DNA from 4 places in the Streptomyces sp. NPDC058008 genome. Region 4 is predicted to be linked to each of the others. Evidence: riboswitches for the same ligand, from Rfam matches in the RefSeq annotation. Region 4 holds a riboswitch; each other region holds the start of a gene.
The links. A riboswitch is a leader RNA that binds a small molecule or an ion and turns the genes downstream of it on or off. The one in region 4 is predicted to bind cobalamin.
Positions count from the first base shown of each region.

Region 1: it holds a riboswitch for cobalamin, as region 4 does, so the genes downstream of both, metE (5-methyltetrahydropteroyltriglutamate--homocysteine S-methyltransferase) here and ACFVS9_RS31015 (cobalamin biosynthesis protein) in region 4, are expected to answer to the same signal.
Region 2: it holds a riboswitch for cobalamin, as region 4 does, so the genes downstream of both, ACFVS9_RS33190 (prenyltransferase/squalene oxidase repeat-containing protein) here and ACFVS9_RS31015 (cobalamin biosynthesis protein) in region 4, are expected to answer to the same signal.
Region 3: it holds a riboswitch for cobalamin, as region 4 does, so the genes downstream of both, ACFVS9_RS29145 (ribonucleoside-diphosphate reductase subunit alpha) here and ACFVS9_RS31015 (cobalamin biosynthesis protein) in region 4, are expected to answer to the same signal.

Region 1 covers NZ_JBHVQX010000006.1:78,790-86,591, reverse strand. Annotated here, with positions in the region: gene ACFVS9_RS07870 (aldo/keto reductase) at 1-10, opposite strand, end outside; gene ACFVS9_RS07865 (NAD-dependent succinate-semialdehyde dehydrogenase) at 158-1,573, opposite strand; gene metE (5-methyltetrahydropteroyltriglutamate--homocysteine S-methyltransferase) at 1,891-4,209, opposite strand; cobalamin riboswitch at 4,368-4,588, opposite strand; gene ACFVS9_RS07855 (VOC family protein) at 4,855-5,289, shown strand; gene ACFVS9_RS07850 (glycoside hydrolase family 43 protein) at 5,786-7,324, shown strand; gene ACFVS9_RS07845 (GNAT family N-acetyltransferase) at 7,376-7,714, opposite strand.
Region 2 covers NZ_JBHVQX010000052.1:8,961-16,762, reverse strand. Annotated here, with positions in the region: gene ACFVS9_RS33195 (hypothetical protein) at 1-781, opposite strand, end outside; cobalamin riboswitch at 904-979, opposite strand; cobalamin riboswitch at 1,068-1,216, shown strand; gene ACFVS9_RS33190 (prenyltransferase/squalene oxidase repeat-containing protein) at 1,410-4,073, shown strand; gene ACFVS9_RS33185 (hypothetical protein) at 4,070-4,987, shown strand; gene ACFVS9_RS33180 (energy-coupling factor transporter transmembrane component T) at 4,993-6,180, shown strand; gene ACFVS9_RS33175 (ABC transporter ATP-binding protein) at 6,177-7,802, shown strand, end outside.
Region 3 covers NZ_JBHVQX010000036.1:65,296-73,097, reverse strand. Annotated here, with positions in the region: gene ACFVS9_RS29160 (GntR family transcriptional regulator) at 137-907, shown strand; gene ACFVS9_RS29155 (DUF3311 domain-containing protein) at 1,091-1,354, shown strand; gene mctP (monocarboxylate uptake permease MctP) at 1,351-3,003, shown strand; cobalamin riboswitch at 3,245-3,381, shown strand; gene ACFVS9_RS29145 (ribonucleoside-diphosphate reductase subunit alpha) at 3,520-5,913, shown strand; gene ACFVS9_RS29140 (ribonucleotide-diphosphate reductase subunit beta) at 5,913-6,929, shown strand; gene ACFVS9_RS29135 (hypothetical protein) at 6,926-7,138, opposite strand; gene ACFVS9_RS29130 (GlxA family transcriptional regulator) at 7,220-7,802, shown strand, end outside.
Region 4 covers NZ_JBHVQX010000042.1:51,016-58,817, forward strand. Annotated here, with positions in the region: gene ACFVS9_RS31005 (anion permease) at 237-1,493, shown strand; gene ACFVS9_RS31010 (hypothetical protein) at 1,506-1,724, shown strand; cobalamin riboswitch at 1,873-2,002, shown strand; gene ACFVS9_RS31015 (cobalamin biosynthesis protein) at 2,131-3,075, shown strand; gene ACFVS9_RS31020 (cobyric acid synthase) at 3,072-4,748, shown strand; gene ACFVS9_RS31025 (putative cobaltochelatase) at 4,745-6,781, shown strand; gene cobO (cob(I)yrinic acid a,c-diamide adenosyltransferase) at 6,781-7,389, shown strand; gene ACFVS9_RS31035 (cobyrinate a,c-diamide synthase) at 7,383-7,802, shown strand, end outside.

The DNA of each region.
Region 1 (7,802 bases), on a different contig from region 4:
CTGCGGGCATGGGTGGCTCCTTGTCGTCGGTCTTTCCGGGGGTGCCGGACCGGTCGCCCGGTCCTTCCCGGCTTCTCCGGTCCTCGGGCCCTTCGCTCCCGGCTTCCCGGGACGGTGACGGCGGGCCGGGGCGTCACCACGGCGCGGGGCCGGCGGTTCAGCCCGCGATGCCGCGCAGTTCCGCGTCCGGCGGCAGGACACGGACCAGCTTGCGGTTGACGAACTCCCGCATGCCGAGCTTCGACAGCTCCCGCCCGTATCCCGAGCGCTTGATCCCGCCGAAGGGGAGATCCGGCTGGGTGGACGTCGGGTGGTTGATCCAGACCATGCCGGTCTCCACCCGCTCGGCCACCTTCCGGGCCCGTTCGACGTCCGCGCAGAAGACGGATCCGCCGAGGCCGTACTGGCTGTCGTTGGCGAGGGCGACCGCCTCGTCCTCGTCCGCCACCCGGTGGATCACGGCCGCCGGCCCGAACAGCTCCTCGGCGTAGGCCCGCATGCCGGGCTTGACGCCGGTGAGGATCGTCGGCTCGACGTAGGCGCCCGGGCGGTCGACGCGCGCGCCGCCGATGACGAGGTCGGCTCCCTGCTCCACGGTCTCACGGATCTGGTCGGTCAGGTCCGACGCCGCCCGCTCCGAGGAGAGCGGTCCCAGGGTCGTCGCCTCGTCCGAGGGGTCGCCGGGGCGGAGCTCGGAGAAGGCCCGGCGCATGCCCTCCACGAAGTCGTCGTACACGTCCGCCACGACGATGAACCGCTTCGAGGCCACGCAGCTCTGCCCGGTGTTCGCCATCCGCCCCGCCACCGCGGCGCCGACCGTGCGTTCCAGGCCTTCCCCGTCGAGGACGATGAAGACATCACTGCCGCCCAGCTCCAGCAGGCTGGGTTTCATGTTCCGACCGGCGCGTTCGGCGACCTGGGCTCCCGCCCGCTCGCTGCCGGTCAGGGAGGCCCCGCGCACGACAGGACTGTCGATGACGCGCGAGATCTCCTCGTGGCTCACGAACAGATTGGTGTAGACGCCGGGTCCAGCGCCGGCGTCCCGGAACAGCGACTCCAGGGCGAGCGCGGACTGCGGGCAGATTCCCGCGTGCTTGACCATCACGGTGTTGCCCAGCACGAGGTTGGGCCCCGCGAAGCGCACCACCTGGTAGAGCGGGAAGTTCCACGGCATGACGCCCAGCAGCACCCCCAGTGGTTCGCTGACGAGCCAGGCCTCGCCCTCCTCGACGTCCAGCGGTTCGTCGGCGGCGAAGCCGGGGCCGTGCTCCGCGTAGTACGCCAGGATCGACGCGGCCAGGTCCACCTCACCGCGTGCCTCGGAGATCAGCTTGCCCATCTCCAGGGTGATGATCTGGGCGAGCGGCTCCTTGCGCTCCCGCATCAGCTCGGCCGCGCGCCCGACCACGGCGGCGCGGTCCTCGATCGGCTTCCTCCGCCAGGCACCGAAGGCGCGGTCCGCCGCGTCGAGGGCGGAATCGACCTCTTCGCCCTGGATCGAGGGGAACTCCGCCACGGTTTCGCCGGTGGCGGGGTTGACGGTGGCGAATGAACTCGTGCGCTGCTCCGGCATGAAGTCTCCAGACGACGGATCGGTCACGCGGCGGAATGCTTCATTCCGTCCTCACTGCGGGGTACCCGGCAGCAAAGTGGGCAAACAGGTTCAAATGACTAAATTATTAACGCCTGTACGCGGTGTGTTGGACCTCTTGCTCTCCGTGTCGCCGTGGAGGGGTCGGTGCGGATCTCCTTCCGGCCCCGCCCCCTCGCACGTGTCCGGCCTCCGGCGCCCGAAACCTGAGCGGACGGGGCTCGCCCCGGGCGCCCGGGGACCGGAGGGCGTCCGGACCGGCCGGGGCGCGCGGGGGCGCCCCGGCCGGTCCGGCGAGGTCAGGACGCGGGCAGTTCGCCGCGCACCACGCGTGCGGCGGCGACCAGGTTCTCCAGCGACGCCCGGGTCTCCGGCCAGCCCCTGGTCTTGAGCCCGCAGTCCGGGTTGACCCACAGCCGCTCGGCCGGGATCGCCTCCAGGCCCCTGCGGAGGAGTTCCGCGGCCTCCTCGGCGCTCGGAACGCGGGGCGAGTGGATGTCGTACACACCCGGGCCCGCCTCGCGCGGATATCCGTGGTCCGCCAGCTCGTGGGCGACCTGCATGTGGGAGCGGGCCGCCTCCAGGCTGATCACGTCGGCGTCGAGGTCGTCGATGGCCTGCACGATGTCGCCGAACTCCGCGTAGCACATGTGGGTGTGGATCTGGGTGTCCGGCCGCACCCCGCTCGTGGTGAGCCGGAACGCCTCCGTCGCCCAGGCCAGGTAGGCGGGACGGCCGGCCGCACGCAGGGGCAGCGTCTCGCGCAGTGCGGGCTCGTCCACCTGGATGACCGAGGTCCCGGCCGACTCCAGGTCGTTCACCTCGTCGCGCAGGGCGAGTGCCACCTGGCGGGCGGTGTCGCCGAGGGGCTGGTCGTCGCGGACGAAGGACCAGGCGAGCATGGTGACCGGCCCGGTCAGCATGCCCTTGACCGGCCGGTCGGTGAGTGACCTGGCGTACGTCGTCCAGCCGACCGTCATCGGCTCGGGGCGGGAGACGTCGCCCGCCAGGACCGGCGGGCGGACGTAACGGGTGCCGTAGGACTGGACCCAGCCGTGCCGGGTGGCGAGGTAACCGGTGAGCTGTTCGGCGAAGTACTGGACCATGTCGTTGCGTTCGGCCTCACCGTGCACCAGGACGTCCAGGCCGGCCTTCTCCTGGAAGGAGATGACCTCCTGGATCTCGGCCTTGACGCGCTCCTCGTACCCGGCCGCGTCGAGGCGGCCGCTCCGCAGGCCCGCGCGGGCGGCGCGCAGTTCGGCCGTCTGCGGGAAGGACCCGATGGTCGTCGTCGGCAGCAGCGGCAGGCCCAGGTGGGCCCGCTGGGCCACGGCCCGTTCCGCGTACGGCTGGGAGCGGAGGGCGTCGGCCCGTGTCACCGCGGCGGTGCGGGCGCGGACGGCCGGGTCGTGGGTGACGGGGGAGTGGGCGCGGGACGCCAGATCGGCCCGGTTGGCGGCGAGTTCGGCGGTGACGGCGCCGACCCCCTGGGTGAGGCCCCTGGCCAGGGTGACGATCTCGGCGGTCTTCTGCCGGGCGAAGGCCAGCCAGCGCAGTACCTGCGGCTCGACGTCCCGTTCGGCGGTGGCGTCGAGGGGGACGTGCAGCAGGGAGCAGGAGGAGGCGACGTCGACCCGCCCGGCGAGGCCGAGCAGCGTCCCCAGGGTGGACAGCGACTTCTCCAGATCGTTGATCCAGATGTTGCGGCCGTTGACGACCCCCGCGACCAGGCGCTTGCCGGGCAGTCCGCCGACGGCCGCCAGGGCGTCCAGATTCACGGCGGCGCTCTCGGTGAAGTCCAGCGCGAGACCCTCCACCGGAGTCCTGGCCAGCACGGCGAGCGCCTCGCCGAGCGGGCCGAAGTAGGAGGCGACGAGCAGCTCGGGCCGGTCGTCGAGGCTGCCGAGACCCCGGTAGGCGCGCTCGACGGCGTTCAGTTCGGCGGGTGTGCGGTCCTGGACGAGCGCGGGCTCGTCCAGCTGCACCCACCCGGCACCGGCCGCGCGCAGGTCGGCGAGGACCTCCGCGTACACCGGCAGCAGGCGGTCCAGGAGTGTGAGGGGGTCGAAGTCCGCGGACACGCCGGGGGCCGGCTTGGCGAGGAGCAGGTAGGTGACCGGGCCGACGAGGACGGGCCGGGCGTTCAGCCCCAGGGCGAGTGCCTCCGTCAGTTCGGCGACCTGCTTGGCGGAGTCCGCCGAGAAGACCGTGTCCGGCCCCAGTTCCGGCACCAGGTAGTGGTAGTTGGTGTCGAACCACTTGGTCATCTCCAGTGGTGCGACGTCCTGGGTGCCGCGTGCCATCGCGAAGTAGCCGTCGAGCGGATCCGCGGCGACCGCCTCGCGGTGGCGGGCCGGCACGGCTCCCACCATGACGGTGGTGTCCAGCACGTGGTCGTAGTACGAGAAGTCCCCGGTGGGCACCTCGTCGATCCCGGTCGTGCTCAGCTGCCGCCAGTTGTCGCCGCGCAGCCGGGCCGCGGTGGCGCGGAGGGCGTCGGCGGTGACCCGCCCCTTCCAGTAGCCCTCCACCGCCTGCTTCAGTTCCCGGTTCTGACCCTGCCGGGGGTAGCCGTGGACGGTGGACCGCGCGGTCGCGGTCGTGTGCTCGGTGGTCACGGAGATCTCCTTCGCGAGATGAATCCCTGAGATCCCGGGGACGGCACGAGCGCGCGAAGGGGTGACGTACCGGGACGTGAGGCGTCGTACGACGCCGTGACGGCCTGGTAGGTACGCCGACCCGCCCTCGAGGTCACCGGGATGTCCGCGCACGGATGGTCCGCGCGCGGGCAGTTGGCAGGTCTTCGGACTCGCGGGCACGTCCTGTGTGAGGACACCTAGTGGCCGTCGCTTCCCAGGCCCGGTACGTCGGACCCAGTGCGTATGACGGCGGTCGTTCCCGCTCACCGCTGCGGGGCAGTCCCGGATTCCCACCGGGTTCCCTCTTACGACGCATCCCGTCTGGCGGACGGGGCGAACCAGCTGCACGCGTCAGACTACGGGGCATCCGGGCGGCGCGAGGCGCCAGGTCCAGCATGCGGATGGACCGGGCGCCGGACCGTGGCCGACCGGCGGGCCGGGGCCGGACGCGCCGGACGGGCCGGCGTCCGGCCGTCAGCGGAGGGCGATTCCGCGCCCGTGCCCCCGGACGCGTGAGGCCCGCCCCCAGGCGCCGGCAGGGCGCCCGGCCGGGCCTACGGGAGGCCGGTCCGGGCGGCGGATAATTCGAAGGCCCCCTTGAACGCCACCCGTTAGGGTGGCCCGATGGCGTCGATCAAGCAGGTCCAGATCACCTTCGACTGTGCGGAGCCGGAGCGCGTCGCCCGATTCTGGTGCGAGGTGCTGGGCTACGTGGCACCGGCGCCACCGGAGGGGTTCGCCACCTGGGCCGACTACGAGGACACGCGTCCGCCGGAGCTCAGGGGAGCGTCGTTCTCGTGCGGCGACCCCTCGGGCGTGGGCCCGAGGATGTACTTCCAGCGCGTTCCCGAGGGGAAGACCGTCAAGAACCGGGTGCACCTCGACGTACGCGTCGGCACCGGGCTCGTGGGGGAGGCGCGGGTGGCCGCGCTCGAGGCCGAATGCGCGCGGCTCCTCCCGCTCGGAGCCCGGCGGGTGCACCTGCTGCTCGCCGACGACGAGAACGAGTCGTGCCTGCTGATGCAGGACGTCGAGGGCAACGAGTTCTGCCTCGACTGAGCGACCGCGCACGGCTCGGCTCCGCCCCGGAGTTCTGCCTCGGCTGAGGCTCGGCTCCGCCCCCTGAGCTCTGCCTCGGCTGAGCAGCCGAACCGTCGGGGAACCGCCCCACCGACGCCCGCCCCGCGGCGCCGACGCCGACGCCGGTGCGACGCGTCCGTCCTACTCGCTGCCTGTGGCGCACGGGGTCCCGGCCCCGTGCGGACGCGCGGGACGCGCCCGCGCCGACCGGTCGGGCAGGGTCCGCGGGTGGCCGCGGCGCGCGGATCCGGAGGACACGAACCACCGCCGTCGAAGCGCTTCGACACCGTTCCCTTCCCGGCGGCGGGGCGCCCGCACCCTCCGAGGCAGTGCACCGGCCGTGCGGGGCGGCACGCGCCCCCGCCCCGGTTCCGGCGCATCCTATTGACACCCTCCCGCCCGGCTGCCATCTTCGAAGCGCTTCAACGATCATGGCCGTGGGACACGGTCCTGGCCCGAGCCCCGAGGACAGAGCATGGCGTTCTTCGACAATCCCGTGATACCCGGATTCAGTCCGGACCCGAGCGTCTGCCGTGTCGGCGAGGACTACTACCTGGCGACGTCCAGCTTCGAGTACGTCCCCGGCGTACCGCTGTGGCACAGCAGGGACCTGGTGCACTGGCGGCTGATCGGGCACGCGCTCGACCGGCCGTCACAGCTCGCGCTGCCCGACGACGCGCCGTCCTCGTGCGGGGTCTACGCACCCACGCTGCGCCACCACGACGGCCGCTTCTGGATGATCACGACCGTCGTGGCCGGGGCGGGCAACGTCCTGGTGACCGCCGAGGACCCCGCCGGGCCGTGGTCGGATCCGGTGCCGGTCGGCATCCCGGGCATCGATCCCGACCTCGCCTGGGACGAGGAGGGGAACTGCTGGTGCGTGTTCTCCAACGACGGGATCCGGGCCGTGCGCATCGAGCCGGAGACGGGTGAACTGCTCGGCGGGACCGTGGACATGTGGTCGGGGAGCGGGCTCCAGTACCCCGAGGGTCCGCACCTCTACCGCATCGGCGACTGGTGGTACCTGCTCCTCTCGGAGGGCGGGACCGAACGCGGGCACGCGATGTCGATCGCCCGGGCCCGCTCCCTGACGGGACCGTTCGAACCGCATCCGGCCAACCCCGTGCTGTCCCACCGCAGTACGGGTCACCCGGTGCAGAACACCGGGCACGGTGATCTGGTGGAGGCGCACGACGGCACCTGGTGGATGGTGCTCCTGGGTACCCGGCCCCGGGGCGACACCCCGAAGTTCCACGGCATGGGCCGCGAGACGTTCCTGGTGCCGGTGCGGTGGGAGGACGGGTGGCCACTGCCCGGACCGCTGGAACTCCGCTCCCCGGCACCTGAGCTGACCCCGCACCCCTGGCCCGCCGAGCCGCACCGTGACGACTTCGGGTCTCCCGCCCTCGCACCCTGCTGGGTCTCGCTCAGACGCCACGACCCGAGTGCCGTACGCCTCGACGAGAGGCCCGGACACCTGGTGCTGCACGCCCGAGCGGACAGCATGGACAGACCAGGGGCGCTGTTCGTGGGGCGCCGCCAGCGCGACCCCGACTGCGGTGCGCGGACGCGCGTCGACGTGGGCGCGGGAGGCAGGGGCGGCCTCGCCGTGCGGCTGGACGAGGCCCACCACTTCCAGGTGGAGGTGGAGGACGGGAAGGTACGCGCGGTCGCCCGCATCGGACCGTTGCGCGGGACCGTGGCCGAACGCGACGTACCCGCAGGGCCGTTGACGCTGCGGATCGAGGTGACCACCACCGGGATCCTGCCGCCCACCGTCACCACGCGTCCCACCGGCCCCGACGCGGCCGCCCCCTCCGGCCTCCGGATCGGCGCGCCGGACACCCTCCGCCTGGGGTACGAGACCGACGGCGGGGACTTCGAGATCCTCGCCGAACTCGACGGCCGCTACCTCACGACCGAGGTCGCGGGAGGCTTCACCGGCCGGGTCATCGGCATGTACGCGACCCGGGGAGCCCCGGCCTTCGACTGGTTCGAGCTGCGGCCCGCCTGAGAGCACCCGCACCCGCGACCCGGACGGTGCCCGGGTCGCGGAGAGGACGGTTCAGCGCGCCAGGGTGGTCTCCAGCCACTGGAGGATCTCGGGCGTCACCGGGTCGGTGATGTCGGCGAACTCCTCGTGCTTCTTCAGGAACTTCGCCACGTAGGGGCACACCGGAACGATCCGCCTGCCCGACTGCCGCACCTCGGTCAGCGCCTCCCGCACGAGGACGGAGGCCAGCCCCTGGCCCGCGAAGGCGTCGTCGATCTCGGTGTGGAAGAAGACGCGCCGCTCGTCACGGTCGCGGTAGGCGGTGAACCCGGCCCTCACCTCGCCGACCAGGATCTCGTAGCGGTGTCTGGCGTCCACGTTCCTGACGACGGGGGTGTCGGCCTGGGGCATGGTGTGTTCTCCTTCGGGCGTGTCGGGTCGCCACGCGGTGCGGGGGTGGCCCGGCTCCACGGTGCGGGACAGCGCTCGGCTGTCGGTG
Region 2 (7,802 bases), on a different contig from region 4:
CGCCGCTCGTCGGCACCAGCTTGCTCTTGAGGAACGCCTTGGCCTGTGCGATGTCGGTATCGGTGTTCGGGACCCCGGAGACGCAGAGCGCGGCCATCGCGGCCCCGGTCATGTCGATGTCGCTGGTGGCGGCGAGCTGCGTCGGGTTGCCCTCGGCCTTGCCGTAGTCCCAGCCGCCGTCATTGTGCTGGTTGGCGCGGATACGGGTGACGAGCGCGTCGCGAAGGGGCTGGGGCGTCCGCTGTGCTCCCGCTTGCGTCTTCGCTCCGCCGAGGGCGAGCGCGGCGAAGACGGTGCCGTTGAAATTCGCCGAGGGGCCGAAGTAACCCGGTTCGGCCGTCTGCCAATAGCCGTAGATGTCGGCGACGAGGTTGCGGGAGGCGGAGACGCGGGCCGGGTCGATGCCGGCCGCATAGGCGTTGAGCGAGGCCCGTTCGTAGTCCGTGACCACCGGAGTCGCCGACGGCCACCCAGCGGTCGCGAGCAGTGTGCGGTAGACGGATCTCGCGTTCTTCGTGGTGTCGCCCCCCGGCGTGACGTCGACGGCCGCAGTTCCTGCCGAGGCGAGTGCACTGAAGGCCCACTCGTTCGACAGACCGGCGCCCGCGTACGAACCGTCCGAGGCCTGGAGGGACTTGAGATAGGCGACACCATTCGTCTTCGAGGTCGCGATCTGGGCCGGCGTGGCGGTGGCCGCGGCCGGCAGAGCACTCAGGCAGAGCGCCCCGAGGGAAAAGGTTGCCGTGAACGCCAGACGAGGGGAGATCGACATACGGGGCATGGCCTGCTCCTGGGATGAGGGGCGTGTCGACCAGGCCCGGCCTCCTGCCTCGGTGCGGGCAGCAGTGGGCAAGGCCGCCGCCCGAACGCGTGGACCGGCTTCCTGTGGTGCACCGCCGCCATGGGCATTCGGGCTCAGGACGGCCCTCTGCCGTCCCACACCGCTGCGCGTCAGCCCCGGACTCTCACCGGGTTCCCCCACGTGGCAGCCCAGGACGCTACCCCAGGCGGCCGAGTCCTGCCAGCAGTCCCGCACGATCCCCTGTGTGCGCTGCGCTACGGCTTCTTGACGCCATGTGAATTCACGTGCTCCAATCCGCCTGTTAAGCACTGAGTTCCAGGGGAAGCCGGTCGAAATCCGGCGCTGACCCGCAACCGTAGGCCCGGCATCGCCGGGCGAGCCGGATTACCTGGGGCCTGATCTGCAGCGATAAGCGCCGTCGCGGACTACGGCGTGGACGACCGGCCCCACCCGCCACGCATCATGCGGTGAGGGCCCCTCAGCCACGTGCGTGTCCCCACGGAAACAGCACGAGGGGGCAGCGGTGGGGACCGCGGAGCGAAGAGACCGGCAGCCGGGGGGCAGAGCGTTCCTGTCCCTGATATCAGTGGCATTCCTGTTGCTCACCATGTCCGTGACACTCGTCACCGTCGTCACTCCGGCCGCAGCGGACCCCGTCGAGGACTGCACGGGCACCAAGGGCGCGGTCGTCGCCGTGGACTTCGGCCCCTTCGGCGGCGAGGTGGAGCGCGGCTGCGACGCGACGCCGACGACCGGCTACGAGCTCCTCCGCGAGGCGGGCTTCACCACCGAGGGCACCGAGCACGACGGCCCGGCCTTCATCTGCCGCATCGGCCTCGGTACCGGCACGCAGTACCCCACCACGGACAAGGAATCCTGCGTACTCACCCCGCCTGCCACGGCCTACTGGTCGTACTGGATCGCATCCCCGGGACAGAAGAAGTGGACGTACAGCCAGTACGGGGCCATGGACCGCAAGCCGAAGGACGGCGACGTCGACGCGTGGGTGTTCGGCGGCACCGACATCGGCGGGACCACCGGCAAGCCGACCTTCACCCCCGACGAGGTACGCGCGGGCGGTGGTACCGAGCCCCCCGACCCCGGAAACCCGCCCACGGTCCCGGCCGGTGAGATCGACGTCGCGGCTGCGGCTGCCTGGGTCGGCGGCACGCTCCAGGACGGCGAACGCGTCGTCGGCGAGGGCACCGACGCCCCCGACTACCTGCTGACCACCGAGGCGGCCTACGCTCTCGCCGCCGGCGACGGCGCGAGCGCCACCCTTGACAAGGTCACCGCCTTCCTCGCCGCTCACACCGGCGACTACGCCTACCCGTCGGGGACGGACCAGGCCCCTGACGCGACGGCCGCTGCCCGGCTCGCGCTCGTCGCCGAAGCGACGGAGGCCGATCCCCGGGACTTCGGCGGCCACGACCTGATCGCCGCCCTCCTGGACAACGTGTGCGCAGCAGGTCCCGACGCGGGCGAGCCAACTCCGGGATGCACCGCCAAGGGTGACTTCCGCAACGCAACCTACGGGGACGGCCAAGCGCTGGCCCTACTGGCCCTGCTCCGCGCCGGTGCCGTACCTCCGGCGGAGAGCGTCGAACGGCTGATCCAGTTGCAGTGCGACGACGGCGGAGTCACCGGCATCCTGATCCGTCCCGGCGAGAACTGCGACGGCGACCCCGCCACCACCGGCCTCGTGGCCCTCGTGCTGCACGAGGTCAGCGGGCAGGAAGCCGCTGTGGCCAAGGCCCGCGCCTACCTCAAGAAGGCTCAGGGCGAGAACGGCTCGTACCCCGGATACACCGGAGCCACCACAGGCAGCGTCAACGCCACCGCGTACGCTGCTCAGGCGCTCCGCGCCCTCGGCGACACCGCCCACGCGGACGCGGCTGTCTCCTGGCTCTCCCGGGAACAGCTGGACGGCGGCGGCTTCGGCTTCGAGGAAGGCGCGACCGACCCGGCCCTGTACGCGACGGGACCCGCCGTGCTCGCCGGCGCGGGCACCGATCTCGCCCGGCTGACGACGAAGAAGCCCGATCCGACCGGTCCGCCGACGACCGGACCCCCCACCGACGACCCGACCCCTCCCGCCGGTGAAGGCCCCGACCTGAAGAAGGGCGTCGCCTACCTCACCAAGGGCACCAACCTCAAGCAGGGGCAGTACTACACGGCTGGTCCTGGTTCGGCCCGTGCGGACTTCGGACTCACCATCGACGGCGCCTACGCACTGGCGGCCACCGGCCTGAACGACGACAAGCTCCGGGGCATCGTCGACTTCCTCGACGAGGGAGGCAAGGACGGCGATGGCAGGACTCTCCAGGACTGGACGGGAACCGGCACCGAATACGCGCTCGGCGGTTCCCTCGGCAAGGCCGCCCTGCTCGCCCAGGTGGTGGGCCGAGACCCACGTGCCTTCGGGGGCCAGGACCTGATCACCGCTCTGGAGAAGTCCGTGTGCACCGGGCCGAGCGAGGCCCCGGACCGCAGCTGCGCCGCCAGGGGCGCCTACACCTACGCCCCGTCCGTCTTCTCCCAGTCGCTGGCGATCATGGCCCAGGTGCGGGCCGGTGAGAAGAACGCGGCGGGCGAGCCGATCGCGTATCTGGAAAGCCTTCAGCACGACAGCGGCGCGTGGCCCAGCCTGATTCCCGCCACGGGCGACTCCGACGTCGACTCCACCGCCATCGCGGCCATGGCCTTGGGCCTGGCCGGAGGCGAGAAGGCGGACAAAGCCGTCGACAAGGCCCTGTCCTGGATCGCGGGCAAACAGCTCTCGGACGGGGGCTTTCCCGGCGCGGCCGGCAACTCGGTCAACTCCGCCGCCCTCGCGGTCCAAGGGCTCTCGCTCGACGCGAAGCGGTACGCGGCGGAGATCGCCAAGGCCCGGAAGTTCCTTGCGGGCCAGCAGAACACCGACGGTGGCTTCAACGTTGCCGAGGAGGGCCAGCGCGGATCCGATCTGCGTGCGTCGACCCAGGCGGTCAGCGGAACAACTGGGGTCTCCTTCGGCACTCTGGAGCGCAGTCTGACCGGCACGGCGCCGCAGCCCGTGCCCAGCCCTGACGCCTCCACTCCGACGATCATCACTCCCGGGGACACAGCCGGCGGTGCAGGCGGCATCGTCGACACCGACGGCGGTGGTGGAGCGTTGGCCTCCACAGGTGCGCAGGTCGGTGCACTCGTCGGCCTTGCGGCCCTGCTGGTCGCCACGGGGTGGCGCACGGTCGTCGTTGCCCACCGCCGTGCGGCAGGAGGACGGATATGAGGGCCCCCTCATGGCGCCGAGCCGTGCGAGCGCCGTCCGCGCTTCTGCTGTCGGCTGCCGCGCTGACGGCTACCGCCCCGTCGGCGGCAGCGGATCCGCAGGCCATGGGCCGGTGCACCACAACCTCAGGAGTCGTCCTCGCCGTCGACTTCAGCCACTGGGGCGGCCCGGTCTACCGGTCCTGCGGCACCACACCCACGACCGGATACGAGCTCCTCAACCAAGGCGGCTGGCGTACCACCGGCACCGGACACGACGGCCCGGCCTTCATCTGCCGCATCGGATACAGCGGCCACAAGAACGGCAAGCAGTACCCGACACCGCAACAGGATGACTGCGTCCTGACTCCACCGGCCTCCGCGTACTGGTCCTACTGGCACGCCGACCCGGGGGCGAACTCCTGGGAGTACAGCCAGCTCGGCGCCATGCTGTACAAGCCGAAACCCGGCAGCGTCGACCTGTGGATCTTCGGTGGCACAGACATCGGCGGGACCGAAGGACGTCCGCAGCTCACCCCGGACCAACTGCGCGCCCACAACACCCGGCCGACGGAAGACGTCGGAAAGCCCGCCTCTACCGACCGGGCCCCCGCGCTGCCGCCAGGTACCGACACGGGACCGAAAGCCCCCGAGCCGAAGACGCCCGCACCGTCAGAACCGGCCTCCAGCTCGGCGAAGCCGTCCAGGAGCCCGTCGCCGACAGCATCGGCCTCCGAGTCACACAGTCCGCCCCCGACCGCCACCGCCACTCAGGGCACGGAGACGCCGGGCACCCGGACCGAGGTCGTCGACGCGGCCCCCGCTGCCGACGCCCGGCACGACGCGGGTTCCGTACTGCCCGTGGTGATCGGCGGTGCGCTGATCGTGCTGGTCGGCGGAGCGGGTGTGTACGCGGCCCGACGCCGGCCGGAGTAGCCGAGGTGCCGCGAACCACTTCCCAGGCGATCACGCCCGTGTCCGGAACCGTGCCGGACACGGGCGGACGCCGCCTGCCCCGAACCCTGCATCCGGTCGCCTGGTGGATCTGGGCCCTGGCCCTGGCCACGGCGGTGAGCCGCACCAACAACCCGCTGCTGCTGTTCCTCGTGCTCGCGGTTCTCGGGTACGTCGTCACCGCACGCCGTACGGAAGCTCCCTGGGCACGGGGCTTCACGTACTACCTCTACCTGGCGCTCACCGTGGTCGCGATCCGCGTCGTCTTCCGCGCCGTCTTCGCCACCGGCATCACCCCCCACGACCACTTCCTCTTCTCCCTGCCCCACATACCGACACCCGACTGGTACGCGGGCATCCAACTCGGCGGCCCGGTCTCGCTGGAGGCACTGCTGTCGGCTGCCACCGACGGCCTGCGCCTGGCCTGCATGCTGTGCTGCATCGGCGCCGCCAACACCCTCGCCAACCCCAAACGTGCCCTGCGCGTCCTGCCCGGCGCCCTGCACGAACTCGGCGTCGCTGTCACCGTCGCGATCAGCGTCGCTCCCCAACTCGTCCAGAGCGTGCAGCGCGTCGCCCGAGCGCGCAGACTCCGCGCCGGGAGCAGCCAGGGCCTCAAGGCCCTGCGCGGCATCGTCGTGCCTGTTCTGGAGGACGCCCTCGAACGCTCTCTACGGCTGGCGGCCGGGATGGACTCACGGGGGTACGGGCGCGCAGGCACCGCCACCCCACGCTCCCGGCGTGTCACCGGTGCGCTCATGCTCCTGGGCATGTGCGGGCTCTGCGCCGGGGTCTACGGACTTCTCGACGCGACCACGCCCGCGTTCCTCGGCCTCCCGGCCATGGCCGCAGGCGCCGTCCTGTGCGTGGCCGGGCTGCGGCTGGGAGGACGCAGAGTCACCCGCACCACGTACCGCCCCGATCCATGGCTGGTGCCGGAATGGGCCGTCGCCGGGGCCGGAGTGCTCTCCGCCGTCCTGCTCTTCAGCAACATGGGCTACCACGCCGCCGAACTCAACCCCTCCATCTACCCCCTGACCTGGCCCACCCCGCCACTGGTGCCGACCCTCGCGATCCTCCTCGCCGGAACCGCCGGCTTCCTCGCCCCTCCACCCGCGCAGCCCCGCCCGGCCGTCGTCCCGAAGCCACGCGCCGAGAAAGCCGAAGCCACGTGATCACCTTCGACCAGGTCACCGTCCACTACGACGACGCTGCCGAACCCGCCCTCCGCGAGGTCGACCTCACCATCGAGGAGGGCGAGCTCTGCCTCGTCGTCGGCCACACCGGCGTCGGCAAATCCACCCTCCTGGGAGCCGTCAACGGGCTCGTGCCCCACTTCACCGGCGGAACCCTCCACGGCCGCGTCACCGTCGACGGCCGGGACACCGCCCACCACCCGCCCCGGGAACTGGCCGACGTCGTCGGCGTGGTCGGACAGGATCCCCTCGACGGCTTCGTGACCGACACGGTCGAGGAAGAACTCGCCTACACCATGGAGCAGTTGGCGATCCCGCCCGTGGTCATGCGTAAACGGGTCGAAGAGACCCTGGACCTGCTGGGGCTCGCAGACCTGCGCCACCGCGCGCTGCACGAGCTCTCCGGTGGCCAGCAGCAGCGCGTGGCCATCGGATCGGTCCTCACCGCGCATCCACGTGTCCTCGTCCTCGACGAACCCACCTCCGCCCTGGACCCGACGGCGGCCGACGAGGTCCTGGCGGCCGTCACCCGGCTCGTCCACGACCTCGGTGTCACCGTCCTCATGGCCGAGCACCGCCTCGAACGAGTCATCCAGTACGCCGACCGTGTGGTCCACCTGCCCGGCGACGGCCGCGTCGTGCACGGGCCACCCGCCGAGATCCTCGCGACATCCTCCATCGCCCCGCCGATCGTGGAACTCGCCCGTACCGCCGACTGGCACCCGCTGCCCCTGTCCATCCGCGACGCCCGCAGAGCCGCTGCTCCGCTCCGTACCAGGCTGACTCGGGCAACTCCCGCCCCGCTACGCCCGGCCCCACCGGCTGACGGCCCCGCGCTCCTCACCGCCCGTGGCGTCACCGTCAACCACCACGGCGTCCCCGCCGTCCGCGAGGTCGACCTCGATCTGCGAGGCGGCGAGATCACAGCGCTGATGGGCCGCAACGGCTCAGGTAAGTCCTCGCTGCTGTGGGCGCTGCAAGGTTCCGGTCCACGCAGAGCCGGACACGTGCGCGTCACGGGCACCGGGACGGTGGCAGCGAGCGACCCCCATGATCTGTCTGCGGCTCACGCGCGCCGGCTCGTCGGCCTCGTCCCGCAGACCCCGGCCGACCTTCTCTATCTCGAGAGCGTCAAGCAGGAACTCGACCAGGCGGACAGCGAGTCCGCAGGCGCGAGCGGAGCCCCCGGGGCGCGGGAGATCCTCGACCGGCTGGCTCCCGCGATCGCCGACACGACACACCCCCGGGATCTCTCCGAAGGCCAGAAACTCTCGCTCGTCCTGGCGATACAGATGGCCGCCGCGCCCCAGGTCGTCCTGCTCGACGAACCGACTCGCGGGCTCGACTACCGGGCCAAGGCAGCTCTGACGGAGATCGTCGCCGCCCTCGCAGAGGAAGGCCGTACGGTGGTCATCTCCACACACGACGTCGAGTTCGTGGCACGTACCGCGGACAGGGTCGTCGTCATGGCCGAAGGCGACATCGTGGCGGACGGGCCGACCACCGAAGTCATCGTCGCCTCACCTGTCTTCGCGCCGCAGACGGCCAAGATCCTGGCACCGTTGCCCTTCCTCACGGTGGACCAGGTGGCCACGGCTCTT
Region 3 (7,802 bases), on a different contig from region 4:
GAAGTGCACTCGCGTCCGTTATCGGACCGACACCTGAGGGAGGGCGACGACCCGTGACGAGGCCGTGCCACCATGTGAGCCGCGACAGACGGAGGAGCCGGTGACGGCAGCAACGCAGCAGTCGGGAAGGCGGGCCATGGGTGCCGACGGGGGCAGCAGTACGAGTGGGACCGGCGCGGCCGCGGGCGCGCGCACGGCACGCGTCCCCAAGTACTACCGGCTCAAGCGCCATCTCCTCGACATGACGGACACCATGCCTCCGGGCACCCCGGTGCCGCCCGAGCGGACCCTGGCCGCGGAGTTCGACACCTCGCGCACCACGGTGCGCCAGGCACTCCAGGAGCTGGTGGTCGAGGGCCGGCTGGAACGCATCCAGGGCAAGGGCACCTTCGTCGCGAAGCCGAAGGTCTCCCAGGCGCTGCAACTGACCTCGTACACGGAGGACATGCGCGCCCAGGGACTGGAACCCACGTCCCAGCTGCTGGACATCGGCTATGTCACGGCGGACGACACGCTCGCCGGGCTGCTCGACATCACGGCGGGCGGGCGGGTGCTGCGCATCGAGCGTCTCCGGCTCGCCAGCGGCGAACCGATGGCCATCGAGACCACGCACCTTTCGGCCAAACGCTTCCCCGCGCTGCGCCGTTCGCTGGTGAAGTACACCTCGCTCTACACCGCCCTGGCCGAGGTGTACGACGTCCGGCTCGCCGAGGCCGAGGAGACCATCGAGACCTCTCTCGCCACGCCGCGCGAGGCGGGACTGCTCGGTACCGACGTCGGCCTTCCGATGCTCATGCTGTCCCGCCACTCGATCGACGGGGACGGCGAACCGGTGGAGTGGGTGCGCTCGGTGTACCGGGGCGACCGGTACAAGTTCGTGGCCCGCCTGAAGCGTCCCACCGACTGAGACGGTCACGGAACCCACCGACGGCTGGATCCTCCCGCACGCGCGCGGGAGGATCCAGCCGTTTCGCATGACACAGGACCGTTGCAGGACCGAAATACGGACGGGGGGTGACGGTGGCCGGACCTCTCGCCTAGATTTCCTGCGCGTCGCACCAGGTGATCAGCGAGGGGACGGAGTCGCCACATGCCAGAAGAAACCGATGCGAACCCACCGACAGCACCGACAGTGACACCCGCCAGAGTGGTGATCGCGCTCTGCCTGATCGCCCCGTTCGTGGCGATGCTCTGGGTGGACTCGTACGCGAAGGTAGAACCGACCTTCATCGGCATCCCGTTCTTCTACTGGTACCAGATGCTCTGGGTGCTCATCTCGACCACGCTCACCATGATCGCGTACAAGCTGTGGCAGCGTGACCAGCGCGCCCGCAAGGGGGGTGCTTCCGCATGAAGGACGGCGTGAACGGCGTCGCGCTCGCCGTGTTCATCTTCTTCTTCGTGGCCGTCACGGTCATCGGGTTCATGGCCGCGCGCTGGCGCAAGGCGGAGAACGAGGCCAGCCTCGACGAATGGGGCCTGGGCGGACGCTCGTTCGGCACCTGGGTCACCTGGTTCCTGCTGGGCGGGGACCTCTACACGGCGTACACCTTCGTCGCGGTGCCCGCGGCGATCTACGCGGCGGGCGCGGCCGGCTTCTTCGCCGTCCCGTACACGATCCTCGTCTACCCGCTGATCTTCACCTTCCTGCCGCGCCTGTGGTCGGTCTCGCACAAGCACGGCTACGTCACCACCTCGGACTTCGTCCGGGGCCGGTTCGGCTCCAAGGGCCTCTCGCTGGCGGTCGCCCTCACCGGCATCCTCGCCACGATGCCGTACATCGCGCTCCAGCTGGTCGGCATCCAGGCCGTGCTGGACGTCATGGGCGTCGGCGGCGGCGAGAACACGCACTGGTTCGTCAAGGACCTGCCGCTGCTCATCGCGTTCGCGGTCCTCGCCGCGTACACCTACTCCTCGGGGCTGCGGGCGCCCGCGCTCATCGCGTTCGTCAAGGACGGCCTGATCTACCTGGTCATCGCCGTGGCGATCATCTACATCCCGATCAAGCTCGGCGGGTTCGGCGAGATCTTCGCCAAGGCCAACGACGCCTTCGCGCAGACCAACCCGGCGACGGGACAGCCGCGCGGCGCCCTGGTGCCCGGGGACATGGGCCAGTGGGGCTACGCCACGCTGGCGCTCGGCTCGGCGCTGGCGCTCTTCATGTACCCGCACTCGATCACGGCGACGCTCTCCAGCCGCAGCCGTGAGGTGATCCGGCGCAACACCACGATCCTGCCGCTGTACTCGCTGATGCTGGGTCTGCTGGCCCTGCTCGGGTTCATGGCGATCGCCGCCGGGATCAAGGTGGACAACGGGCAGCTGGCCATCCCGCAGCTGTTCGAGAACATGTTCCCCGACTGGTTCGCGGGCGTGGCCTTCGCCGCGATCGGGATCGGCGCCCTCGTGCCGGCCGCGATCATGTCGATCGCCGCGGCGAACCTCTTCACCCGCAACATCTACAAGGACTTCATCAAGCCCGACGCCACCCCGGCCCAGGAGACCAAGGTCTCCAAGCTGGTCTCGCTCCTGGTCAAGGTCGGCGCGCTCGCCTTCGTCCTCACCATGGACAAGACGGTCGCGATCAACTTCCAGCTGCTGGGCGGCATCTGGATCCTCCAGACGATGCCGGCCCTGGTGGGCGGCCTGTTCACCCGGTGGTTCCACCGCTGGGCGCTGATCGCCGGCTGGGCGGTCGGCATGGTCTACGGCACGGTGGCCGCGTACGGTGTCGCCAGCCCGACGCAGAAGCACTTCGGCGGCTCCTCGAAGGAGATCCCGGGCATCGGCGAGATCGGCTACATCGGTCTCACCGCGATCGTGCTGAACATCCTCGTCGTGGTCGTGCTGACCTTCGTCCTGAACGCCGTCAAGGCCCCGGCCGGTGTGGACGAGACCGCGCCGTCCGACTACACGGCGGACGTCGGCGACCCCGGCGTCCAGGCCGAGCTCCCGCCGGCCACGGAGGGCTCGCCGGGCGGTCACGCCCCGCTGGAACGCCTGTAGGGCGCACGGTCCCGTCCCCGGCAGGGCTCTCCCCGCCGGGGACGGCCGTGCGAGGGGCCGGTGGGACTCCCCGGAACAGCCCGGCCGTCCGCGGAGGCCACCCGGCGGATCCACCGGCGCCCCTGCCCCGGAGGGGCCCCGGAACGGGCCCCCGGCCCGGTCCCCGGCCTCGCCCCGGCGGCGTCCCGCCCGGCCTTCCGACCCGTCGCGACACTACATGTGGGGGCCGCAGCAATCGGCGGCCCCCACATGTATGCTCGACCTCGCTGTCGCCGCAGGGGAATCCGGTGCGAATCCGGAACTGTCCCGCAACGGTGTGATCGGTGTGCTTCTGCGCACCGCGGAGTCCGAAGACCTGTCGACAGTGCGTCCGGCTCGACCGAACCGGACGCAGAGACGTCCGGGCCCCGCGGAGGGCCGGTGGACGCCGTGCGCACCGTGCTGCCCTCCCCCGGGTGTCCACGTGTCCGGCTGCCCCGCTCCCGCAGGCCCTGAGCCGAGCGAGGGATAGCCCCAGTGACCATCGCGCCAGCAGACCCGGTTTCAGCCGCGGAATCCGAAGGCCGTACGACCGACGCGCCCGGGACCGCACTGCTGCGGACCCTGACCGGCCTCACCGCCGACCTCCCCGACACCGACCCCGGACGGGTCGCCGCCGCCGCGCTGCGCGGCCGCAACGCCCGGTCGGACGAGGCGGAGCTGCGCACGCTGGCCACCGAGGCGGCCGCCGGCCTGATCTCCGAGGACCCGGCCTACTCCCGGCTCGCCGCGCGGCTCCTCACCCGGGCCATCGCGGACGAGGCCGCCGGCCAGGGAGCGGTCTCCTTCTCGGCGTCGGTCACCGTCGGACACCGCGAGGGACTGATCGCGGACCGCACGGCCGAGTTCGTCGCACTGCACGCCACCGCCCTCGACGCCCTCGTCGACCGGGCGCTGGCCGACGGCGCCGACGACCGCTTCGGCTACTTCGGCCTGCGGACGCTGCACAGCCGGTACCTGCTGCGCCACCCGCTCAGCCGCGAGGTCGTCGAGACCCCGCAGCACTTCATGCTGCGCGTCGCCTCGGGCCTCGCCGAGGACACCTCCGAGCGCGCCCTGGAGGAGGTGGCCGCGCTGTACGGGCTGATGAACCGGCTCGACTACCTGCCCTCCTCCCCCACCCTCTTCAACTCCGGCACCCGCCACCCGCAGATGTCGTCCTGCTACCTGCTGGACTCGCCGCTGGACGAGCTCGACTCGATCTACGACCGCTACCACCAGGTGGCGCGCCTCTCCAAGCACGCGGGCGGCATCGGCCTCTCCTACTCCCGCATCCGCGCCCGCGGTTCACTCATCCGGGGGACCAACGGGCACTCCAACGGCATCGTCCCGTTCCTGAAGACGCTCGACGCCTCCGTCGCCGCGGTCAACCAGGGCGGCAGGCGCAAGGGCGCCGCCGCCGTCTACCTGGAGACCTGGCACGCGGACATCGAGGAGTTCCTGGAGCTGCGCGACAACACGGGTGAGGACCAGCGGCGTACGCACAACCTCAACCTGGCGCACTGGATCCCGGACGAGTTCATGCGCCGGGTCGACGCGGACACCGAGTGGTCGCTGTTCTCCCCGGCCGACGCCCCCGAGCTGGTGGACCTGTGGGGCGAGGAGTTCGACGCGGCCTACCGCGCGGCCGAGGCCAGGGGCCTGGCCCGCAGGACGATGCCGGCGCGTGAGCTGTACGGGCGCATGATGCGCACCCTCGCACAGACCGGGCAGGGCTGGATGACGTTCAAGGACGCCTCCAACCGGACGGCGAACCAGACCGCCGAGCCGGGCCGGGTCGTCCACTCGTCGAACCTCTGCACCGAGATCCTCGAAGTGACCGACGACGGCGAGACGGCCGTCTGCAACCTGGGGTCGGTCAACCTCGGCGCGTTCGTCACGGGCGGCACCCTCGACTGGGAGCGGCTGGACGCCACCGTCCGCACCGCGGTGACCTTCCTGGACCGCGTCGTGGACATCAACTTCTACCCGACCGAGCAGGCGGGCCGGTCCAACGCCCGCTGGCGCCCGGTGGGCCTGGGCGCGATGGGCCTCCAGGACGTCTTCTTCCAGCTGCGGCTGCCCTTCGACTCCCCCGAGGCCCGCGCGCTGTCCACGAAGATCTCCGAGCGGATCATGCTCGCCGCCTACGAGGCCTCGTGCGACCTGGCCGAGCGCTCGGGCCCGCTCCCCGCCTGGTCCGAGACCCGCGCCGCCCGCGGCGTGCTGCACCCCGACCACTACGACACCGAGCTGAACTGGCCGGAGCGCTGGGACGCGCTGCGCGCCCGGGTCGCGAGGAGCGGGATGCGCAACTCCCTGCTGCTCGCCATCGCGCCGACGGCGACGATCGCCTCGATCGCCGGGGTGTACGAGTGCATCGAGCCGCAGGTCTCCAACCTGTTCAAGCGCGAGACGCTCAGCGGTGAGTTCCTCCAGGTCAACGCCTACCTGGTGGACGAGCTGAAGAAGCTCGGTGTCTGGGACGCGCGGACCCGTGAGGCGCTGCGCGAGGCCAGCGGCTCCGTGCAGGGCTTCTCCTGGATCCCCGAGGACGTGCGGGCGCTGTACCGCACGGCGTGGGAGATCCCGCAGCGCGGCCTGATCGACATGGCGGCGGCCCGTACGCCGTTCCTCGACCAGAGCCAGTCGCTGAACCTGTTCCTGGAGACACCGACGATCGGCAAGCTCTCCTCGATGTACGCGTACGCCTGGAAGCGGGGGCTGAAGACGACGTACTACCTGCGCTCACGTCCGGCGACCCGGATCGCCCGCGCGGCGTCCGGGACGACGGCCGCCGCCCCCATCCCCGTACAGCAGGCCTCGGCACCCGACGCGGACGCGATCGCCTGCTCCCTGGAAAACCCCGAGTCCTGCGAGGCCTGCCAGTAATGAGCACATCCGAGAACAAGAACCTGCTGGACCCCGGCTTCGAGCTGACCCTGCGCCCGATGCGCTACCCGGACTTCTACGAGCGCTACCGGGACGCGATCAAGAACACCTGGACGGTCGAGGAGGTCGATCTCCACTCGGACGTCGCCGACCTCGCCAAGCTCTCACCGGGCGAGCAGCACATGATCGGCCGGCTGGTCGCGTTCTTCGCGACGGGCGACTCGATCGTCTCCAACAACCTGGTGCTCACGCTCTACAAGCACATCAACTCGCCCGAGGCGAGGCTGTACCTGTCGCGCCAGCTGTTCGAGGAGGCCGTGCACGTCCAGTTCTACCTGACGCTGCTCGACACCTACCTCCCCGACCCGGAGGACCGCGCGGCGGCCTTCGACGCGGTCGAGGAGATCCCCTCCATCCGTGAGAAGGCGCAGTTCTGCTTCCGGTGGATGGACTCGGTCGAGAAGATCGAGCGGCTGGAGACGAAGGCGGACCGCCGGCGTTTCCTGCTCAACCTGATCTGCTTCGCCGCGTGCATCGAGGGGCTCTTCTTCTACGGCGCCTTCGCGTACGTCTACTGGTTCCGCTCGCGCGGTCTGCTGCACGGTCTCGCCACGGGCACCAACTGGGTGTTCCGCGACGAGACGATGCACATGAACTTCGCCTTCGAGGTCGTGGACACCGTCCGCAAGGAGGAGCCCGACCTCTTCGACGACGAGCTCCAGCAGCAGGTCACCGACATGCTGCGGGAGGCCGTCGAGGCGGAGCTGCAGTTCGGCCGGGACCTGTGCGGCGAGGGCCTGCCGGGGATGAACACCGAGTCGATGCGCCAGTACCTGGAGTGCGTCGCCGACCAGCGGCTGACCCGGCTCGGCTTCCCCGCGCTCTACGGTTCCGAGAACCCGTTCTCGTTCATGGAGCTCCAGGGGGTGCAGGAGCTGACCAACTTCTTCGAGCGCCGTCCCTCCGCCTACCAGGTGGCGGTGGAAGGGACCGTCGGCTTCGACGACGACTTCTAGATCCTGGCCCAGGACCTGACGTACGGGCGCCGTGCGGCCGTGACCGGCTGTGCGGCGCCCGCCGTCCGCGGGGGCGTCGCCCCTCTGCCGCGCCGCGCGTCCCGCAGGGCGCGGTCGATGCGGCGCTCCCGTGCGAGGCCGACCAGCGCGGGCAGCAGGACGAGGGCGAAAAGTGCGGCTATGACCAGGTAGCTCAGGAATGTGTTCATGGCTCTACTGTCGCCCGTGCGAAGGGATTTGGTGAGTGGCAGGACTGCCACTCACCATCGAATTGCTGCCACACTGGCGCCATGCTGAAGAATGTCGCGGCCCTGCTTCTCGACGAGATCCATCCCTTCGAACTCGGCGTCGTGTGCGAGGTGTTCGGACTCGACCGGTCCGAGGACGGACTGCCGGTGTACGACTTCGCGGTCGTGTCCGCCGAGGGGCCGGTCCTGCGGACCCACGCGGGCTTCACCCTCACCACCCCCCACGGACTGGAGCGGCTGGAGGAGGCCGACCTCATCGCCGTACCGGCGGGGAGCCACTTCATCGACCGGGAGTACCCCGAGGAGGCCCTGGACGCCCTGCGCCGGGCCGTCGGGCGCGGCGCCCGGGTGCTGAGCGTCTGCTCCGGCGCCTTCGTCCTCGGCGCCGCCGGACTGCTGGACGGCCGCCGCTGCACCACGCACTGGCGCCACTCCGACGAGCTGGCCCGCCGCTTCCCGGCCGCCCGGGTCGAGCCGGACGTGCTCTACGTGGACGAGGGGCCGGTCATCACGTCGGCGGGAACGGCCGCCGGGATCGACGCCGCCCTGCACCTGGTCCGGCAGGCCCACGGCCCGGCCGTGGCGAACGCCGTCGCCCGGCGCATGGTGGTCCCTCCGCACCGGG
Region 4 (7,802 bases):
GGGGGCACGTGACCGAGGTCTCCCCGACGGGACGGAACGGTCGCGGCCGGGGCCGTCCGCGCCTTCCGGGATCCGGGCCCCGCACCGCCCGCGGCCCTCCGCCCTCCTCCTGCCGCACACAAGCGGAACCCGCGTACGCGAATGGGGTCACCGTGCCGCCCTGCCCAGTTCATCTTCCGTTCACCCAGGTTGCTTACGTTCCACGTGCCAATGACGTCGAACGATTGCCTGGGTAAATGGAACACATCACGCTGCTGCTCGCGATCGTGATCGTGACAGCTCTCGTGTTCGATTTCACGAACGGTTTCCACGACACCGCCAACGCGATGGCCACCACCATCTCGACCGGCGCTCTCAAGCCCAAGACGGCGGTGGCCATGTCCGCCGTTCTCAACCTCGTCGGCGCGTTCCTGTCGGTGGAGGTCGCCAAGACGATCTCCGGCGGGATCATCAATGAGAACGGCCTCAGAACCGAGGTCATCTTCGCCGCGCTCGTCGGCGCCATCCTGTGGAATCTGCTGACCTGGCTGGTCGGCCTGCCCTCCAGTTCCTCCCACGCACTCTTCGGCGGCCTCATCGGCGCCGCGGTGATGTCGGCCGGCTGGTCCTCGATCAACGGCGGCACCGTCGTGACGAAGGTCCTGCTGCCCGCCGTCGCCGCGCCCGTCGTGGCCGGTGTCGCCGCGCTGCTGGCCACGAAGCTGACGTACCGCCTCAACCGGAAGATCACCGACGAGGCCCAGCTCAGGTCCACCGCGAAGGGCTACCGCGCCGGGCAGATCGCCTCGGCCGGTCTCGTCTCGCTCGCGCACGGCACCAACGACGCGCAGAAGACCATGGGCATCATCACCCTGGCCCTGGTCACCGGCGGTGTCCTCTCCCCCGGCTCCAACCCGCCCGTCTGGGTCATCGCCTCCGCGGGCGTGGCCATCGCCCTGGGCACCTACCTCGGCGGCTGGCGCATCATCCGCACCATGGGCAGCGGTCTCACCGACCTGCGTCCGCCGCAGGGCTTCGCGGCCCAGACGAGTGCGGCGACGGTCATCCTGGCCTCCTCGCACCTCGGCTTCTCCCTCTCGACCACCCAGTCCTGCTCCGGCGCGGTGATGGGCGCGGGTCTCGGCCGCAAGGGCGGTGTGGTCCGCTGGTCCACCGCCACCCGGATGTTCGTCGCCTGGGGTCTGACCCTGCCGGCCGCCGGACTCGTCGGCGCGGGGGCCGAGTTCCTCACCAAGCAGGGGCCCTGGGGCGTCGCGGTGGTCGCGGTCCTGCTGGTCGCGGGCTCCGGCGCCATCTGGCTGCTGTCGCGCCGCAAGCCGGTCGACCACACCAACGTCAACGCGCCCGAGGGCGAGCCCGCGGGTGTCGTGACGACCGCCATCGCGGCGGTCGCCCCGCCGCCCGCCGGCGTGAGCGTGCCGGACCTCAAGACCACCATCCACGCCCCGTCCGCGACGGCCGAGACCCCGGCCGACCGGCCGGCCACGGTGTAAGGACAGATCCGCATGAACATCGACTGGGCAGCTCTCGCTTCCGTCTTCGGCGTCAGCCTCGTGATCACCGTCGCGCTGGTCGGCCTCTTCACCCTCGGCGTCACCGGCCTCGCCAGGCAGACGTCCACGGCGCGGGGCGGCGGCAGCGTCCTGGCGCGCACCGGCGCGTACGCCTGCTTCGCGCTGTGCGCGGCGGCCGTCGCGTACGGCATCTACCTGATCGTCGCCTGAATCCCCCTGCGGACGCACCGGGCCGGACACACCACGGGCGTGTCCGGCCCGGTGTGCGTCTGAGCACACCGAAGCCTCGCAGGTCAACGGCAGGTTGACGGACATTCGCGGAGCGTGGTGGACTGCCGGAGCCATTTACGGCGACAGCAGAGGAAGCCGGTGCGAATCCGGCGCGGTCCCGCCACTGTCACCGGGGAGCAGCCTCCATACGGAAGTCACGGTCCGCCACCGCGGACTGGAAGGCCGGAGGAACTGCGGATCCGGGAGCCAGGAGACTCTCGTCGCCGGTCACGTCGAACCAGGGCGCGGACCCTGAGTGAGGACATACGCCATGTCGGGCTGCCCTGCGTCGGTCGCCGTACCACCTGCCGCGAAGGTCCACCGAGGCGCGACGGCCGGCTGAGCGGTGCGAGCCGACCGCATCTTCGCGTACGGCGCCGCCGCCGGCCTGATCGGCGACCTGCTGCTCGGTGACCCCCGGCGCGGTCATCCCGTCGCCGCCTTCGGCCGTGCCGCGGCGGGCGTCGAGAACCGCCTGTGGGGCGACCACCGGGGCCGGGGCGCGCTGCACGCGCTGGTCTGCGCCGGAGGCGCCACGGGCGCCGCCGCGCTGGCCGCCCGCGCCGTACGGAACCGTCCCGCCGCCGCCGTGGCACTGACCGCGGCGGCCACCTGGTCCGTCGTCGGCGGCACGTCGCTGGGCCGGGAGGCCCGCGCCATCGGCGGGGCCCTGGCCGCCGGGGACGTCGAGCTGGCCCGGGAGCGGCTGCCGCACCTGTGCGGCCGCGATCCGCAGGCGCTGGACGGACCGGGGATCGCCCGCGCGGTGGTGGAGTCCGTCGCCGAGAACACCTCCGACGCCGTCGTGGGGGCCCTGGTGTGGGGCGCCCTCGCCGGTGTACCGGGGCTGGTCGGCTTCCGGGCGGTCAACACGCTCGACGCGATGGTCGGGCACCGGTCGCCGCGTCACCGGCGCTACGGCTGGGCGTCGGCCCGGCTCGACGACGTCGCCGGCTGGCCAGGGGCTCGGCTCACCGCCGTGCTCGCGGTGGCCGCCGGGGGCCGCCCGCGCGAGGCCGTCCGGGCCTGGCGGGCCGACGCCGGCCGGCATCCGAGCCCCAACGCGGGGCCGGTGGAGGCCTCGTTCGCGGGGGCGCTCGGCGTACGGCTGGGCGGCACCCTGGCCTACGGCGGACGGGTCGAGCACCGGCCGGTGCTCAACGGCGGGGCGGGCCGGGACGTGCGGGTCACGGACATCGAACGCGCGGTGCGGCTGTCGCGCCGGGTGAGTGTGCTGGCCCTCGCCGTGTGTGCGGCGGGGCGGCTGGCCGTGGGACGGAGAGTCACATGAGCGGCGGACTGCTGGTCGCGGGAACCACGTCGGACGCGGGCAAGAGCGTCGTCACGGCCGGGATCTGCCGGTGGCTGGTGCGCCGGGGGGTGAAGGTCGCGCCGTTCAAGGCGCAGAACATGTCGCTGAACTCGTTCGTCACCCGGGAGGGGGCGGAGATCGGCCGGGCCCAGGCGATGCAGGCGCAGGCGGCCCGGGTGGAGCCGTCGGCGCTGATGAACCCGGTGCTGCTCAAGCCGGGCGGCGACCGCTCCAGCCAGGTCGTCCTGATGGGCAGGCCGGTCGGCGAGATGAGCGCGCGCGGCTACCACGGGGGGCGGCAGGAGGCTCTGCTGGGGACGGTCACGGACTGTCTGGAGCAGTTGCGGGGCAGTCATGACGCGGTGATCTGCGAGGGGGCGGGCAGTCCGGCCGAGATCAACCTCCGGCGCACGGACATCGTGAACATGGGCGTCGCGCGGGCCGCGCGCTTCCCCGTGCTGGTGGTCGGCGACATCGACCGGGGCGGCGTGTTCGCCTCGTTCTTCGGCACGACGGCGCTGCTGAGCGCCGAGGACCAGTCACTGATCGCCGGATACCTCGTCAACAAGTTCCGCGGTGACGTGTCGCTGCTGGAGCCCGGCCTCGACATGCTGCTGGGGCTCACGGGCCGGCGGACGTACGGGGTGCTGCCGTACGCCCACGGTCTGGGCATCGACGAGGAGGACGGGCTGCGGGTCTCGATGCGCGGTGCCGTACGGGAGTCGGTCGTGGCCCCGCCGCACGGTGAGGACGTGCTGCGGGTCGCGGTGTGCGCGGTGCCGCTCATGTCGAACTTCACCGATGTGGACGCGCTGGCGGCCGAACCGGGTGTGGTGGTGCGGTTCGTGGACCGGGCGGAGGAACTCGCCGACGCTGACCTGGTCATCGTGCCGGGCACGCGGGGCACGGTGAAGGCGCTGGCGTGGCTGCGCGAGCGGGGTCTGGCCGGCGCCCTGGAGCGGCGGGCCGCCGAGGGGCGGCCGGTGCTGGGGATCTGCGGGGGGTTCCAGGTGCTGGGTGAGCGCATCGAGGACGACGTGGAGTCGCGGGCCGGTGTGGTGAAGGGCCTCGGGCTGCTGCCGGTGCGGGTCCGCTTCGGCCGCGAGAAGGTCCTGGCCCGCCCGGTCGGAACGGCCCTCGGCGAACCGGTGGAGGGGTACGAGATCCACCACGGGGTCGCCGAGGTGGACGGCGGCGAGCCGTTCCTGGACGGGTGCCGGGCCGGCTCCGTGTGGGGGACGCACTGGCACGGGTCGCTGGAGAGCGACTCCTTCCGGCGGGCGTTCCTGGCCGAGGTCGCGCGGGCCGCGGGGCGGCGGTTCACGGCGGCGCCGGACACGAGCTTCGGGGCGCTGCGGGAGGAACAGCTGGACCGGCTGGGGGACCTGATCGAGGAGCACGCGGACACGGACGCCCTGTGGCGGCTGATCGAGACGGGCGCGCCGGAGGGGCTGCCGTTCCTCGCACCGGGAGCACCGGGGGCGCCGGGGGCACCGCCCGCGCCGGCTCCCGGAGCGGTACGGACACCGCCCGCACCCGTCCCCGCGCCCGGCGCGCCACAAGGGGCCGGCGGGCGCCCCGGCCCATGGGGCGGGGCCGCCGCGGCCGCGTCCGACCGTGCAGATGTGATCGCTACAGAGGAGGCTCCGTGAGTACGCCGTATCCCTTCACCGCCATCGTCGGGCAGGACGATCTGCGGCTCGGACTGCTGCTCAACGCCGTGAGTCCCGCCGTCGGCGGGGTCCTGGTGCGGGGGGAGAAGGGCACCGCCAAGTCCACCGCCGTTCGGGCGCTGGCCGCCCTCATGCCCGAGGTCGCGGTCGTGGCGGGGTGCCGTTTCTCGTGCGCCCCGACGGCACCCGATCCGGCGTGTCCCGACGGCCCCCACGAGACGGCCGCGGGCGTGTCGCGTCCGGCGCGGACCGTGGAGCTGCCGGTCGGCGCGTCGGAGGACCGGCTGGTCGGGGCACTCGACATCGAACGGGCCCTCTCGGAGGGCGTGAAGGCCTTCGAGCCGGGGCTCCTGGCGGAGGCCCATCGCGGGATCCTGTACGTCGACGAGGTCAATCTGCTCCACGACCACCTCGTGGACCTGCTGCTCGACGCGGCGGCCATGGGGGCCTCCTACGTCGAGCGCGAAGGCGTGTCGGTCCGTCATGCGGCGCGCTTCCTGCTGGTCGGGACGATGAACCCGGAGGAGGGCGAGCTCCGGCCGCAGTTGCTGGACCGCTTCGGGCTGACCGTCGAGGTGGCCGCCTCGCGGGAGACGGACCTGCGCGTCGAGGTCGTACGGCGCAGGCTCGCCTACGACGACGACCCGGCCGGGTTCGCCGCGCGGTGGGCCGGCGAGGAGGCGGCGTTGCGCGAGCGCATCGTCGCCGCGCGCGCCCTGTTGCCCCGTGTGGTGCTCGGCGACGGCGTGTTGCGCCAGATCGCGGCGACGTGCGCGGCGTTCGAGGTGGACGGGATGCGCGCCGACATCGTCATGGCCCGCACCGCGACGGCGCTGGCCGCGTGGGCGGGGCGCGAGGAGGTCGTCGCGGACGACGTGCGGCAGGCGGCGCTCCTGGCGCTCCCCCATCGGCGTCGGCGCAACCCGTTCGACGCGCCCGGACTCGACGAGGACAGGCTGGACGACGCCCTCCGGGACGCGGCGGACGGCCAGGGCGGGGGCGACGACGATCCCGACCCGGGCCCGGACGGTCCCGGCGGCGGGGTCCCGCCGCAGGGCGGTGGCCCGGACGACGGCGGTGCGGACCCGGGCGGCCGTGACGAGGGCGGTTCCGCCGCGCCCGGCCGGGAGGAGGCCGGGAGCGGCGACGCGCCCGCGCCGGGCGGCGGTGGCGGGGAAGGACAGCCGGTGCGGGCCGGCGAGCCGTTCCGCACGAAGGTGCTCAGCGTGCCCGGTCTGGGCGAGGGCGCGGCCGGGCGGAGGTCCCGGGCCCGTACCGAGCACGGCCGGACCACCGGGTCACGGCGGCCCGAGGGGACGCTGACGAAGCTTCACCTGGCGGCGACCGTGCAGGCGGCGGCCCCGCACCAGCGGGCGCGCGGGCGGTCGGGGCGGGGGCTCGTCGTACGCCGTGACGATCTGCGGCAGGCGACGCGGGAGGGGCGCGAGGGCAATCTCGTGCTGTTCGTCGTGGACGCCTCCGGGTCGATGGCGGCCCGGCGGCGGATGAGCGCCGTCAAGGGCGCGGTGATGTCGCTGCTGCTGGACGCCTACCAGCGCAGGGACAAGGTCGGCCTGGTGACCTTCCGGGGCAGGGACGCCGAGGTGGCGCTGCCGCCGACCTCGTCGGTGGACGCGGCGGCCTCCCGGCTGGAGTCGCTGCCGACGGGCGGGCGCACCCCGCTGGCCGCCGGGCTGCTCAAGGCGCACGACGTGCTGCGGGTGGAACGGCTGCGCGATCCGTCGCGCCGGGCGCTGCTCGTCGTGGTGACGGACGGCCGGGCGACCGGGGGCGTCGATCCGGTGGCGCTGGCGGCGCGGGCCGGGCGGCTGCACGCCTCCGAGGGCACCGCGTCCGTCGTCGTGGACTGTGAGTCGGGGGTCGTACGCCTCGGTCTCGCCGCACAGCTCGCCCGGGATCTGGGGGGCAGCGCGGTCACGCTCGACGAGCTGCGCGCCGACTCGATCGCCGGGCTGGTCAAGGACATCACTGCTGCCGGGAGGGCCGCTTAATGCCGCAGGGACAGCCTGTATCGGTACCGGACGACGGGCTGACGACACGTCAGCGTCGTAACCGTCCGCTGCTGTTCGTCCACACCGGCGTCGGCAAGGGGAAGTCGACGGCCGCCTTCGGGCTCGCGCTGCGGGCGTGGAACCAGGGCTGGCCGATCGGGGTGTTCCAGTTCGTGAAGTCGGCGAAGTGGAAGGTCGGCGAGGAGAACGCGCTGAAGGTGCTCGGCGCGAGCGGCGAGGGCGGCAGCGTCGCCTGGCACAAGATGGGCGAGGGGTGGTCGTGGGTCCAGCGGGGCCTGCACGGTGACAACTCCGACAACGAGGCGAAGGCGCGCGAGGGGTGGGAGCAGGTCAAGCGCGATCTGGCCGCCGAGACGTACAAGCTCTACGTGCTGGACGAGTTCGCCTACCCGATGCACTGGGGCTGGATCGACACGGACGAGGTCGTCGAGGTGATGCGGGCGCGCCCCGGCACGCAGCACGTGGTGATCACCGGGCGGAACGCCCCGCAGAAGCTGATCGACGCCGCCGACCTGGTGACCGACATGTCGAAGGTCAAGCACCCGATGGACGCGGGCCAGAAGGGCCAGAGAGGCATCGAGTGGTGAGTGTTCCTCGTCTGGTCGTCGCCGCGCCCGCCTCGGGCAGCGGCAAGACCACGGTCGCCACGGGCCTGATGGCGGCCTTCGCGGAACGTGGCCTGGCGGTGTCCCCGCACAAGGTGGGGCCCGACTACATCGACCCCGGCTACCACGCGCTGGCCACCGGCCGCCCGGGGCGCAACCTCGACGCGTACATGTGCGGGCCGGAGCTGATCGCACCGCTGTTCGCGCACGGGGCGAGCGGCTGCGACCTGGCTGTCGTCGAGGGGGTGATGGGGCTGTACGACGGGGCGTCGGGGCAGGGGGAACTCGCCTCGACCGCCCAGGTGTCGAAGCTGCTGCGGGCGCCCGTCGTGCTGGTCGTCGACGCCTCGTCGCAGTCGCGTTCGGTCGCGGCGCTCGTGCACGGCTTCGCCTCC